2 regions of the Paenibacillus sp. FSL H3-0321 genome follow, and region 1 is predicted to be linked to the other one. Evidence: riboswitches for the same ligand, from Rfam matches in the RefSeq annotation. Region 1 holds a riboswitch; the other holds the start of a gene.

Region 1 (7,171 bases):
ATGTGGTCTGCTGCTGGGATATGGGCAAAGGGACTTTCCGCACCGAGAAGTATGACGGCTACAAATCGAACCGGATTGATGCGCCGCTGGAGCTGATTCCACAGTTTGATCTGGTCAAGGAAGTCGTGGCTGAACTGGGCGTACCGAATATTGGACTAGTGGGCTATGAAGCGGATGATTGCATCGGCACGCTTGCTTCATGCTACAGCGGGGAATCCGAGGTGTACATTCTCACCGGCGATCACGATATGCTGCAACTGGTCAACGATAACGTCAAAGTCGTCATTATGAAAAAAGGCCGCTCGAACTATAAAGTTTATGATCCGGCGGAATTGCTGGAGGAAAAGGGCCTCACCCCTGCCCAGGTGATCGATTTGAAGGGCTTCATGGGCGACACCAGCGATAACTACCCCGGTGTAAAAGGCATTGGCGAGAAAACGGCGCTGAAGCTGCTGACCGAATACGGTACGGTGGAAGGGGTAATCGAGAATCTTCATCTGCTTCCCAAAGGCGTGCGTGCCAAGATTGAGGCTGATCTTGATATGCTTCACCTGTCCCGTGAGCTGGCGGAAATCCGCTGTGATGTTCCGGTAGTCTGCACGCTGGCTGAATGCCTGTGGGCGCTGCAGCGCGAGACGGCAGCCCGCAAGTTCCAAGAGCTGGAATTCGGCAGCCTGATGCATCTGATCGGCAGTGTGCAGGATGAGCGGGGCATTGTGCAGATCGAGCTTGGGGATCTGGGCTGATCTTCGCCAGCTGCTGATACAGGTTGATTATTTTTTTGCAAAAGCACTCTTGAACCCATATAGGTTCCAGAGTGCTTTTTTTGCGAATGGGGCGGAACATGTTATATAAAGATTGACGAAGGGGTTTAGCAGTGTTTATAATATTAATATAATTATTAAGTGGTTAATATATATATTAACCATTGAGGGGTGGATTATTAAAATGATTCAGCGTGCAGTTTTAAATGCGGATATCCGCAAGGGAACAATCAACCGGAATATTTATGGACATTTCTCCGAGCATTTGGGACGTTGTATTTATGAAGGCATCTGGGTAGGTGAGGATTCACCGATCCCGAACACGAACGGCATCCGCAACGATGTTGTGGAAGCGCTTAAAGAAATCAAGATTCCGGTGCTCCGCTGGCCGGGCGGCTGCTTCGCCGATGAATATCACTGGAAAGACGGCATCGGTCCGCGCGAAGGCCGCAAACGGATGATCAACACGCATTGGGGCGGTACGGTGGAGAACAACCATTTTGGCACCCATGAATTTATGGAGCTATGCGCCATGCTGGATTGCGAGCCTTATATCAACGGCAACGTCGGCAGCGGCACGGTTCAGGAAATGTCGGAGTGGGTGGAGTATCTGACGTTCAACGGCGTTTCGCCAATGGCGGAGCTGCGTCAGGAGAATGGCCGGCAGGAACCGTGGGCCGTGAAATATTTTGGCGTGGGCAATGAGAACTGGGGCTGCGGCGGAAATATGCGTCCTGAATATTATGCCGATCTGTACCGCCGGTATCAGACCTATGTGCGCAATTATGGAGACAATAAGATCCATCGCATTGCCTGCGGTCCGAATGTCGATGATTATCACTGGATGGAGGTCCTGATGCGTGAAGCCACCCGCTATATGGATTCCATCACACTTCATTATTACACCATTCCGGGTCCTGCCTGGGAACAGAAGGGGGCGGCTACCGGATTTGAAACCGGCGAATGGTTCTCTACGCTGGAGAAGGCGCTGCGCATGGATGAGCTGGTAACCCGCCATAGTGTGATTATGGACAAATATGATCCGGAGAAACGTGTGGGCCTCATTGTCGATGAATGGGGAACCTGGTATGATGTTGAGCCTGGAACCAATCCCGGCTTCCTCTATCAGCAGAACACGATCCGTGATGCGCTGGTTGCCGGTGTAACCCTCGACATTTTCCATAAGCACAGCGGCCGCGTTCGGATGGCGAATATTGCCCAGACGATCAACGTGCTGCAGGCTGTAATTCTTACTGAAGGCGAGAAAATGCTGCTGACTCCTACGTACCACGTATTCAATATGTACAAGGTGCATCAGGATGCGGAACTGCTTGATCTTTCGCTGGAGAGTGGCACCTATAGCTTCGAAGGCCGCGAGATTCCGGAAGTCTCGGCCTCAGCTTCCATTACGGCGGAGGGTGTAATTCATGTCAGCCTGTGCAACCTGAATCATGCTGCAGCAGCATCGCTTCCGCTGGAGCTGCGCGGACTTGCCGGGAAAGAGGTTGGGATTACTGGAACGACGCTGGCCGGAACAGCAATTGATGCCCACAATACATTCAGCCAGCCGGAGGCAGTGACGCCACAGCCGTTTACCGGCTTTAAGCTGGAAGGCGGCAAGCTTAACGTTGAGCTGCCTCCGATGTCGGTGACCGTGCTGGAAATTACCCCGAAGGCTTAAGGGAGCATCCGTTATGAGCACTTTATCAACCTGCAAGGGCTGCCGGGAAGAGTACAAGGTGACGGATGCCCAGATTGCCCGGATTCTGGCTTCATCAATGTTCACCCCGGACAACACCGCTTCAGATGAAGTATACAGGGAGCGGGTTGCCCTTTGCTCAGCTTGTCCGAAGCTCCAGGATGGCGTAACATGCACGGCCTGTGGCTGTATCATTCCGGTAGTGGCCAAGCTGAAGGAGCGCGGCTGCCCGTTGCCGGGCGGCGGTTTGTGGAGTCCGGTCACGGAGTAGCGTTCCGCCAAGCCGTTGGAGAGCCTTTGTCACAGAGGAAGCATCATTGGCTGTGAATACCGGAAAGAACCCCATGGAGTCCCAGGCATACTGAAATTTTAAACGCCCTCATCACTCGTGGATGCAATACCGCGAGGGATGGGGGCGTTTATGTGAGAAAAGAAGAATATATATGCGGACTTTACAGTGAAGGCATCGCTTGGCTAGGAGACTGTTCCATTCCCATTGTCAGCACCTGCTGCTGCATCCCTTTTATCCGCGTCAGCACCATTGAATCCATCGGTATAGAACAGCTCTATGACCAGATCCTCGTTGTAATTACCGAAGCCTTTGCCGAATAAGGTGAGCCCGCCGATATGTTCGGCATCCTCTTCCACCGAGAGCCTGAAGGTCCACTGCTTGTTGCGGATTGCAACCTGCTCCAGCGTAATGTCTGAGAGTTTTAAGCCGTCCATATAGGTTCCTTTTGGGGTAATGCGCAGCTGCTTGAGCAGGCCGTATTGATTGGTGTACGCCGGCCACCAGGCAGGGGTATATTTCCCCGGGCTGTCTCCGTAATCGCCTGGGCTAGTCCAAAACCCGAGCTTCTGGCCATTCAGCGTAAACGCAATATCCGAAGGCCAGTTATTATTGGTTGAGGGTGCTTCGGAGGCAATCTCCATCGTAATGATGAGCTCCTCCGGCTGCTGGCTGGACAACAGGAAGTTGGGTATTTTGTATTCGACATAACCTTTGCCAAACCAGAGAATTCCGGCATTCATCCGCTCCATATCCCAGAAATAACGGGGATCGTCGAAGCTGCCGATGATATGCTCGGTAGTGGCCAGCCCGCAGGTTGGCTCTATCTCAAAATCGGAATAATGTCCGACCGGTATTTCTTTCCGGTGACCCTTGCGCTCTGCTTTGGCCTGGAGTGGGAAGATAATCTCCACCCCTTCAGCGGCAAGAGAACAAATCTTTTGCAGTCCGCTTCGTCCGGGAGCCATATGGGTGCGGATCAGTCCGGCCGTTTCCAGCTTACGAACATGCATTGTCATAATGGCGCTGCTCAGCTTGACCGCTCCCGCCAATTCCTTTACATTCATGGGCTGAACAGCAAGCAGCTGCAGCATTCGCAGACGTACAGCGCTTGAGAGCGCCTCGTACACCGGCAGGGAATCTTCGGTAAGATCAAGTTTCATTTTCTGGGTACGCCTCCGGATTCAAGTTATATAGTTAATAATTATATTACTTAAATGGCTTTCTTACAACCCGTTGGGTTCACCGGATGGTGTGCTGGAGAACTTTGCCGCTCCACTTTTATCACAGACACCACCCGGCGAAGTCCACTATAATGTACAGGATAAATTAGCGATAAGACAAGGTGCCCTTGTAACTACAAGGGGTAACAGGGAATCGGGTGCAAATCCCGAGCGGTCCCGCCACTGTAAGGAAGAGCTGAACTTCAGCATGTCACTCGGCAAACAGCCGGGGAAGACGAAGGAAGGCGTTATGATCCCGAGCCAGGAGACCTACCTTGTTTGCGCGCACCACGACTCTACGCGGATAGGAGCGGTGTACGAATTGGTTAAAGAGATGAAGGCATGCAGTTTTGGGGACGGTGGATTTTGAAGATTTGGTGCAGAGCAAGTGCCAGCTTCAGCTCCCCCACATTACAATTCTGCGAATTCTCCGCGATGTTGCAGCGGTACCACCATCTCTTACATATCTGATGACGTACATAGCACTCCCACCCCCCGGGGCGGGAGTTTTTGATTTGATGCGGCACAAAATGACGAATCCATGGAGGGAAAAGGATGAACAAACGCAAGTTTTGGAGTTTTGCTGCACTCATTGCCGGATTTACCTTTTATTTTTTGCTGAATGAGCCGGGCACGGCCAACGCGATGCATATTATGGAGGGTTTTCTGCCGGTAGGCTGGGCCGTATTCTGGTGGGTGGCGTTTCTGCCGTTTTTTACCCTTGGAGTCCTTAAGCTGAAGAAAATGACCAAGGACAACCCGGAGCTGAAGCTGCTGCTTGGGCTGGCGGGTGCATTTACCTTTGTCTTGTCGGCACTCAAAATGCCTTCCGTAACCGGAAGCAGCTCCCATCCTACAGGAACGGGACTTGGTGCTGTAATGCTGGGGCCGCTGCCGATGAGCGTAATCGGGTCTGTTGTGCTGCTGTTTCAGGCGCTGCTCCTGGCGCACGGGGGGATAACGACACTCGGAGCGAATGCATTTTCGATGGCGGTGGCCGGTCCTTTTGCCGGGTATGCGGTCTATAAGCTGCTAATGAAGGTGAATGGGCGTGAAAAGCTGGCAGTCTTTATGGCGGCGGCAGTGGCTGATCTCATGACGTATGTGGTGACCTCGGTTCAGCTTGCAGTGGCTTTTCCGGCGGCAGACGGGGGTGTGCTGGCTTCTCTGATTAAGTTCGGCGGTATTTTTGCCGTGACGCAGATTCCGCTCGCCATCAGCGAGGGGCTGCTGACCGTGCTGCTCTGGAACTGGCTGAAATCCTACAACCCGAATGAGCTGTCGCTGCTGAAACGGCAAACCAAGGGAGGAAGTCTGTGATGAGCAATAAGTGGAAAAATGGGTTGATGCTGCTGGCGGTGATTTTGCTGGTGGTGCTGCCTCTGCTGCTGGTGAACGGGGAATTCGGCGGGGCTGATGATGCCGCAGAGGGTGTAATTACAGAGATTGATCCCGGTTATGAGCCGTGGTTCAAACCGCTGACGGAGCTGCCTGGCGAAACGGAAAGCATGCTGTTCGCGCTGCAGGCGGCGATCGGGGCCGGAGTGATTGGCTATTCCATCGGCCTGCTGAAAGGCAGACAGGACCGGCGCAAGCTTAATGATCAGAAGAATTGATGCGTTATCCTACAGCAATGCGCTGAGGCAGCTGCCCGCGATGTGGAAAGGCCTGTTCGCAGCAGTCATGTTCATCCTTTCCTATGCGCTTCATCCGGCCTTGCAGCTTGTGATTGCGGGCTGGATGACCGTGTGGTGCGTCCTGTACGCCAAAATCCCGCTGCGCGCCTACGGCCTGCTGTTTGGTACGGCACTTTTGTTCTTTTGTCTGAGCCTGCCGGCACTATTGCTTGAAATTGGCCATCCAACTGCCGGTGAGGCGTTAATGTCCTTGCAGCTCCCGGCTTCGACTCGTTCACTATACATTACAGCGGAGGGACTGCACCGGGCAGGGTTGCTGCTGGCGCGCGTGTTGGCCTGCCTGACCTGCTGCTTTTTTATCATATTTACAACACCGTTCGGAGAATTGCTGCAGGTACTCCGCAGGCTGCGGATGCCGCAGATCGTACTGGAGCTCATGCTGATTATGTACCGTTTTCTGTTCCTGCTGAGCGATACAGCACATGGAATGATGCTGGCCCGGCGGCTGCGCGGCGGCAGAAGAGGACGGGTGGCCAAACTGCGTGAAGTTGCGGGAATGGCGGGCTCGCTGTTTGCGAATACGATGCACCGCTACTATGGGCTGTCACAGGGGCTGATAACCCGGGGGTACATGGGTGAGATCATTTTACCGCCGTACGTGTCACGCCCGGTGCCGCGCAGATTCACGGTTCAGGCTTGCGCCGGTATTTTCCTGCTGCTGCTGGCTCAGCTATGGATCTTGCGGAGCTGGTGATTTCTTGATTGGGGAAGCGGCCAACGGCAGGAGTTAAAGTGGAGACTGAACTAAGAGTAAGGAGATTGCAATGAATAACGAATATAGCCTGGTCTTTGAGGGGGTCGCCTACAGTTATCCGGACACGGCGGAACCTGCGCTGCGGGAGCTGACTGTCTCCATCCCCAAAGGACGAAAAACAGCAGTGCTCGGCCACAACGGCTCCGGCAAATCAACCTTGTTCCTGCATGCCGTTGGCGTACTGCGTCCGCAGAAAGGCAAGGTGCTGCAGGGCGGTACCCCGCTAACCTATTCCAAAAAAGAGCTGGCCGCCCTGCGCCGCCGCGTGGGCCTCGTCTTTCAGGACCCCGAGCAGCAGCTGATTCTTAGTACGCCTATCGAGGATATTTCTTTCGGACTGCGGGGGACGGGCATGGATGAGGCCGCTATTCAGAAGCGCTGTCTGAAAGTGCTGGAGCAGCTGAATCTGCTGGCTCTGCAAGACAAGCCGGTTCATCAGCTCAGTCTGGGCCAAAAAAAGCGCACGGCGCTCGCAGGGGTCATGGCGATGGAGCCAGAGCTGATTTTGCTGGATGAGCCGACCTCCTATCTGGACCCGCTCTCCGAGAGACAGCTGCTTGCGGGACTTGAGAGCATTTATGCCAAGGGCACCACGGTGGTCATGGCGACGCATGATATGAATCTGGCCTACCGCTGGGCGGACTGGATCATCGTGCTGGATAAAGGCGTCTGCCGGGCAGCCGGATCGCCGGAGGATATTTTTGCAGACGGGGAAGACATTCGGGCGATCGGCCTTGACCTGCCG
Region 2 (7,171 bases), 4.6 Mb from region 1:
GGATCTGCGTGGTCGCCTTCACAGAGTTGGTAGCGATACGGAAAGATCTTACCGCCCAGCTCAAATAATGCTCATGATCTTCAGCCTTTAACGGCAGGCCTTCACGGATCGCCGGTTCATCCACCTGAATCATCTCGATTCCCGCTTCCTCAAGCGCCTGAACCTCATAACGTAAGGTAAGGGCGATCTGGTTAGCCACCTCTTCACGGCTGAGATCATCACGGACAAACGACCAGTTCAGAATGGTCACCGGACCGGTCAGCATCCCTTTTACCGGAAGACTGGTGAGCGACTGGGCGTACAGACTTTCCTTCACGGTCATAGGGCCGGTAAACGCAACATCGGCATAAATGACCGGCGGCTTCACACAACGTGAACCGTAGGATTGGACCCAGCCCCCTTTGGTAAAGAGGTACCCTGCCAGCTTCTCGCCGAAGAATTCAACCATATCCGTCCGCTCAAATTCACCGTGCACGAGCACATCCAGCCCGAGCTCCTCTTGAAAAGTAATCGCATCTGCAATTTGCTGGCGGATAAATCCGTCATAACGCTCCTGGTTCCAGACGCCCTTACGCCATTTGAGCCGGGCCTGGCGCACTTCAGGCGTCTGCGGGAAGCTGCCGATCGTCGTTGTCGGCAGCAGCGGCAGCTGCCACTTCTGCTGCTGCACCTTTACGCGTTCCGCGAAGGGCAAGCTGCGGCTGTCCGGCAGCTTATCCAGGCTGCGCACCTGCTCAGCCACATCCTGGCGCCCGCGTTCCGGCAGGGCGCGGAACACTTTCAGCGCCTCGCGGCTCTCGGCGAGCGCTGCGGCATAGACCTGCCCATCCTCGCCCGCCGCTGCTGCAATCAGGCTCAGCTCCGCCAGCTTCTCGTCGGCGAAGGCCAACGCTTGCCGTACCGCAGGCTTTAACTTGTCCTCGCCTTGAACAGTTACAGGCACATGCAGCAGACTGGAGGATGGCTGGAGGATCAGCCGTTCGTCCGGCACATGGGACTTCAGTGCGCGGACCAGCTCAAGCTTGGCATCCAGATCGGAGCGCCAAATATTGCGCCCGTCGATAATGCCCGCTCCCAGCCATTTGTCCTCTGGCCAGCCCAGACGCCGGATCGAGGCCAGATTGGCCCCGCCGTCATGGACGAAGTCCAATCCGATGCCCTGCACAGGCAACTTCAGCAGCACTTCCAGCGGCTCTGCGGCTTCAAAGTAAGTCTGCAGCAAGACATGAAGTCCAGGCACTGCTGCAGCAATCTCTCTGTAGATAGTTCCCAGCAGTTCAACTTCTTCCCCGGTTAATCCGGTCACAATTGCCGGTTCGTCGATCTGTACCCAAGCCACGCCTTCCTGCTGCAGCTCCTGCAGCAGTTGCACATACACCGGCAGGAAACGGGCAGCAACCTCTGCAATTTGATCCGCAGCGAATCCCTTGGAGAGCTTCAGGAAGGTATAGAGCCCGACTATAACCGGCTTGCCCTCAATACCTGCCTGCTCTTTGGCGAAACGGTAGGCAGCGAGCGGTTTATTCTCAATCAGGCGGGGAGTCTGCCCGCCGATTTCCGGCACGATATAATGGTAATTCGTATTGAACCATTTGGTCATCTCGCAGGCAGGGGCGGCCGAATTGCCGCGCGCCATGGCGAAGTACAGATCGAGCGGAATGTCTCCGCCATCGTAGGCATAACGCGGAGGAACAATGCCAAACATAGCAGCGGTATCCAGCACATGGTCATAAAAGGTGAAATCATTGACAGGAATCAGTGCGATCCCGGCCTGCTGCTGTGTCTTGAGGTGCTGAAGCTGAATCCCGGCCATTTCCGCGCGGAAGGTTTCTTCATTGATTTTGCCGCTCCAGTAAGCCTCCAGCGTCTTTTTCCACTCCCGGTTCTTTCCGATTCTCGGATAACCGAGGCTGCTCGTCTTGATGTTGTTTGTCATTACAGTCACTCCCTTGTCTATAGTAAATGCCTTAAGCTTTAGTTAATGATCTCAGTCGTTATCAATAAAAAAGAGCGTCTTCCCTAACCAGGCCGCAGGGAAAGACGCCCATGAGCTGCCAATGGGTAACGTCTTAACACCTCCCTATCTTCCGTAGGTACTGCAGTGCTGTTGAGACAGGCAGGTCTCCTGGCTAGCGGCGTCGGCATCCATCAGCAAGTCTTCCCGGCGAAGTAGAGATGGCCAGTGACATGGGCTGCTATGAACTCTTCCGTTACAGTGGCGGGACCGCATCGGCTTGTCACCGAATTTCCCTATTAAGCCTCCGGGCCTTTCTGATGCTCCGGCTGGCGCCTGTCTCCGATATTTGCAAATTGTATTCATCCCGTAATCTGATGCCATCATACTGAATCCGATACCTTATCCGCAACAGATTTACGGGTATTCCCGTTATACACATTCCCTATAGCTGGTGCCGTACAGGCTCATTTTGCGGGGATTCTGCCGCACATTCCCTCACAGCCTCTCTTCAAGAAGCAGCTTCAGCAGAACGTTTGGTATACAGCAAAAAGAACCGGCTGCACCGTCCTTGGCAAGGAGGTACACCCGGTTCCTTTTCGATAAATGATAGCAATCAACGGACTATTTCAGCCTGTCTTTTAGAACCAGACGAGGTAGACTACCCCGGCAAGAACGAGACGGTAAATCGCAAACGGCATGAGCTTGATCCGGTTGATCAGCTTCAGGAAAAACTTCATAGAGAGCAGCGCGAACAGGAAGGCACTAATGAACCCGGCAATAAAAAACGGCAGGGCATCTATCGTAAAATACTGCCAGTTCTTGACCAGTGAAATCAGACTCGCACCGGCCATGATCGGCACTGCCATAATAAAGGTGAAATCGGCAGCCGCACGGTGGCTCATACCCAGCAGCACTCCACCTGAGATGGTCGATCCGGAGCGTGAAAAGCCGGGCCAGAGCGACAAGCATTGGATCAAACCTACCGATAGCGCCTGTCTATATGTAATTTGGTCAACACTCTCTGTCTTGATTTTTTTGGGGGCGAACCGGTCGGCAAAAATCATGAATATTGCACCAATGACCAGACCGATCAGCACCGTCGACGTCGAGAATAAATGCTCGTCGATGTAATCCTCGAACAGAAACCCGAGAATTCCTGCAGGAATAAGTCCCACAATGACCTGCGCCAGCTTCAGCCGGCCTTCCGTCTCCACCGGAGGCTGTCCTTCCGGCACCGCCGTCAGCTCCTTGCGGCTGAACCGCTTGAGACCCAGCAGGTCGATGAACCGGTTGCGGAAAATGATGACTACCGCCAGGATCGACCCCAGCTGGATGACTACTTTGAACGTGTTTGCTGCATATTTTCCGAGGAATTCCTGGGATTTCAACCACATATCATCCACGATTACCATATGGCCGGTCGAGGATACCGGAGCAAATTCAGTTAATCCTTCTACAATTCCCAGAATGATGGCTTTCATGATAGTGAGCAGCTCCATATTGATCCCCTCCTTTTATTGACCTCACCCTTTGCGAGGCTTTAAATGTTCTGAGAAACCTGTGTATTAAATTAATCCGTGGTATCTACCGGTTTTCTACCGGACTGGCGTTTGCGGAAATAGAGCACACCACCCACAACAACTCCCACAGCAATCAATACGTAGACGACACTCGAGTAAGCTTCCATGTACACGCCAATATCCTCCCAGGATTCTCCCAGCGCAGCACCCAGCAGAATAAGCAGCACATTCCAGCCGAGCGTCCCGATCGTCGTAAACAGCATGAATAATCCGAATTTCATCCCCGACATTCCGGCAGGAATGGAGATCAGACTCCGCACCAGCGGAATCATCCGGCAGAATAATACCGTCCAGTAGCCGTATTTGTCGAACCAGGCATCCGCTTTACGGATATCTTTTCCGCTGATCCGGAGAAGTCCGCCCCAGCGGTCCACAATCCGCTCCAGTCTGTTCACGTCCAGCATCCGGCCGATCCAGTACAGCACAAGCGCTCCCAGCAGCGAGCCGGCCGTTGAGGCGATCAGCACGCCGGGGATGGTCATCCCGGAAGTGGTTGTCATGAAACCGCCGAACGGAAGGATTACCTCCGAGGGGATAGGCGGAAAAATATTTTCCAGGGCCAGCATCAGAAAAATGCCCAGATAGCCGAACTGTTCCATAAAATCGGTAATCCATGTTTTCATTTCGTGCTCCTCCGCGTTCAGATGAGATTTTTTTTGAGATTGCGCAAATAACGGCTGCGGATAAGGAAGAAGTATAACCCCTGCGCAGCCAGGTAGCCGATAAGCACCGCGCCCGTTTCGGCAGCGATGGACAGATAGAACAGCCGCTGCAGCGCAATAAAGGCGAACAAGCTGTGCAGGATGGCTAGCCCCACCGGAACAAAGAACATTAGTGACAATTGCAGGGTCACAGTCCGGTCCAGTTCCTGGTCGGTCAGGCCCATTTTGGACAAGGTGGAATACTGCAGCCGGTCATGGTCAAGATCCATGTACAACCGGAAGTACAAAAAGCTGCCTGCGGCGATAAAAAAAACGGTGCCGACCAAAAGTGAAGCGAACAGCATCGTACTGTATAGCGTCCGCTGAATTTCGAACAGCGTGCCGCTGACCACAACGGCATAAGGGGATTTGCTCTCGTAGGACACTTTTCCTTTATCCGCAAGTCCCGAAGCAATGCCAACCGTCTGTTGGAATTGATCCATATAGAACCCGGTATACAAATCGCTTTGCACGGGATCAATGGCGGAGAACAAGCTGTCACTGACGACTACTCCGCTAAAATCACCGCCATCCCTCCCGTCCAGCTCCGGCAGCAGATATTCAGCAACCGGCACATGCTCCGTATATCCGATCTCCTGAATATCTACTCCCTGCTTCAGCTTATAGAGGGCATGAACCCGATCAGAGGTCAGGCTGCGGTCACGCTGGGAACCGATCATGACCAGACCTTCGTTCCCCTGTAGCGGCTGCTCGCGGGAGGTAAATCCGGCTTGCTGGAGCGCCTGTTTGTAATCACTGTAAGCCATCAGCGGCAAACGCTCTGTACGGTCAGGACCGGTCTGAGACTCTACTTCCGCATATTTGATTTGGATCTCCAGCGAGCGATAGGGAAGATTCAACCGCTCCAGTTCCGCTTTTATCCCGCTTAAATCCTCTTCCGCAGCGGACCCGGCCTCATTGCCCTTGGCCACATAACCGACCGCTGCCGGATAGTCCAGCTTCAGCTCTTTGGAGAGTGTATGAATAGAAGCAAATACCCCGACAGAGGTGAAGGATACCGCCGAAACAATCGTCACCATAAAAAACATCCGCCCGTTGTCTTTCCAGCGGTAGGTTAAGCCCGAGAGCGTAATAATGTTTGTCTTATGCCAATAAAACCGCCGGACTTTCCTCATTATCCTAACCACATATAAACTAAGTTGTGTATAGAACAAGTAAGTGCCGGCGACTGTAATGGCCACCACCGGAAACATCACTCTCTCCACCGACGCTGCGGTCGTGGTAGCGGCCAGAACATAGCCTCCAAGCAGCAGCAGGGCCGAAGCGAACGCCAGCAAGGCAGATACCCGCGGCTCCTTGTCTCCTTTGCGTCCGCGCTGAAACAAACCTCTCGCCGACTCGTTCCCGATAAAAGCAAAGGTACTTAACGAGATCAGCATGAACAGTAGCGCAAAGCTGCAAATCGTCAGTACCGGTGCATGCCAGGAAAGATAAAATTCCAGCGGGCCAATGCCCAGGAACCCTGCTCCAATCATCAGGAACAGCTTGCCCAGCAGCAGACCGAGCAAAGTGCCGGTGAGGATGGCGGAGCTGCCGATCATCATGTTCTCCAAAAAAACCATCAGGTTCAGCTGCCGCTTCGTCATGCCGTGCATCAGCAGGATGCCGAATTCCAGCTTGCGGGACTGCAGAAAAGACCCGACTGACACCAGCACGAACAGGGAACAAAATACAAAGATGATTCCCTCAGCCACCATCATGGTGTCAGCCGCCGTATCCAGGATCATATCGCCCGAAATCGCCGGATGAAATATAAACAGTGCACAGAGAAAAAAGATCATTACGGAAAATGCGCTACTGACAAAATAAGCAGCGTATTTACGCTTATTCCGCGTTACATTTCTATAAGCGAACTGCCGAAAGGTCATGGCTGGCTCCTCCCAGCAGCGACAGCATGTCGATGATATTCTGGAAGAAAGCCGGCCTGCTGCTGCCCCGGTACATCTCGCTGTAGAAACGTCCGTCCTTGATAAAGATGACCCGGTGGCAAAAGCTCGCCGCCACTGCGTCATGGGTGACCATCAGCACCGTGGACCCTTCCGCTTCATTGACTTCAGCCAGCAGACTCATCACTTCGGCCGCTGTTTTGGAGTCCAGGCTGCCCGTAGGCTCATCGGCCAGAATCAGCGCCGGCCGGTGAATCATTGCCCGGGCAATCGCCACCCGCTGCATCTGCCCGCCGGAGATTTCATATGTCCGTTTATGAAGAAGCGGACCGATGGCCAGCCGCTCAGCCACCTCTTGCAGCCTGCGTTCCATTTCCGGAAGCGGCACCCCGGTTAGCGTCAGCGGCAGCACGATATTTTCTTCTACGGTAAGCGTATCAAGCAGATTGAAATGCTGAAAGACGAAACCCAGCTCCTTCCGCCGGAAGAGTGCTTTGTCCTTGCGCCCGAGCGTATTCGGATTTCCGCCGTTAATCATTACCTCGCCTGAGGTAGGCTCGTCGATCGTGGCGATCACGTTGAGCAGTGTTGTTTTCCCACTGCCTGAAGGTCCCATAATACCTACAAACTCACCCTTCTCCACGGCAAAACGAATATGGTTCAGCGCATGAATCGATACCTTGCCCTCATATATTTTGGATAAATTATGGACGTCTAATATGGGCAAGTGCTTCCGCTCCTTCGTTCACCTGATCGTTTTGGATTGTCTTCATTATACAAACTGTAAACTACAGCTGCTATTTCTGAAACTTACAGTCACCTTACATTATTGTAAGCAGAATAGAGTTGACAGAATTCCGGTACGCTGCAGCCGATTCCTCTATATCTATCAAACCACGGGCCTATGATGCTATAATAGTTGAATATTTAATTTCATGAGTCGGTAAATAGCCGGGAGAGGAATTGTGATATGCAATGAAGGATACTCTTGCCAATGAACTGATAACCAGCTGGTTGTCATTGACC

What was found. A riboswitch is a leader RNA that binds a small molecule or an ion and turns the genes downstream of it on or off. The one in region 1 is predicted to bind cobalamin.
Region 2: another riboswitch for cobalamin. It lies ahead of metE (5-methyltetrahydropteroyltriglutamate--homocysteine S-methyltransferase); the one in region 1 lies ahead of MHI45_RS28565 (energy-coupling factor ABC transporter permease).

The regions. Positions count from the first base shown of each region.
Region 1 is NZ_JBBODH010000001.1:6,434,117-6,441,287, forward strand. Features, by position in the region: gene MHI45_RS28545 (5'-3' exonuclease) at 1-746, shown strand, start outside; gene MHI45_RS28550 (alpha-N-arabinofuranosidase) at 949-2,445, shown strand; gene MHI45_RS28555 (DUF6171 family protein) at 2,459-2,734, shown strand; gene MHI45_RS28560 (ArsR/SmtB family transcription factor) at 2,938-3,915, opposite strand; cobalamin riboswitch at 4,079-4,267, shown strand; gene MHI45_RS28565 (energy-coupling factor ABC transporter permease) at 4,531-5,295, shown strand; gene MHI45_RS28570 (energy-coupling factor ABC transporter substrate-binding protein) at 5,295-5,591, shown strand; gene cbiQ (cobalt ECF transporter T component CbiQ) at 5,575-6,366, shown strand; gene MHI45_RS28580 (energy-coupling factor ABC transporter ATP-binding protein) at 6,437-7,171, shown strand, end outside.
Region 2 is NZ_JBBODH010000001.1:1,787,462-1,794,632, forward strand. Features, by position in the region: gene metE (5-methyltetrahydropteroyltriglutamate--homocysteine S-methyltransferase) at 1-1,936, opposite strand, end outside; cobalamin riboswitch at 2,099-2,309, opposite strand; gene MHI45_RS07940 (undecaprenyl-diphosphate phosphatase) at 2,596-3,456, opposite strand; gene MHI45_RS07945 (DedA family protein) at 3,528-4,160, opposite strand; gene MHI45_RS07950 (ABC transporter permease) at 4,178-6,127, opposite strand; gene MHI45_RS07955 (ABC transporter ATP-binding protein) at 6,102-6,872, opposite strand.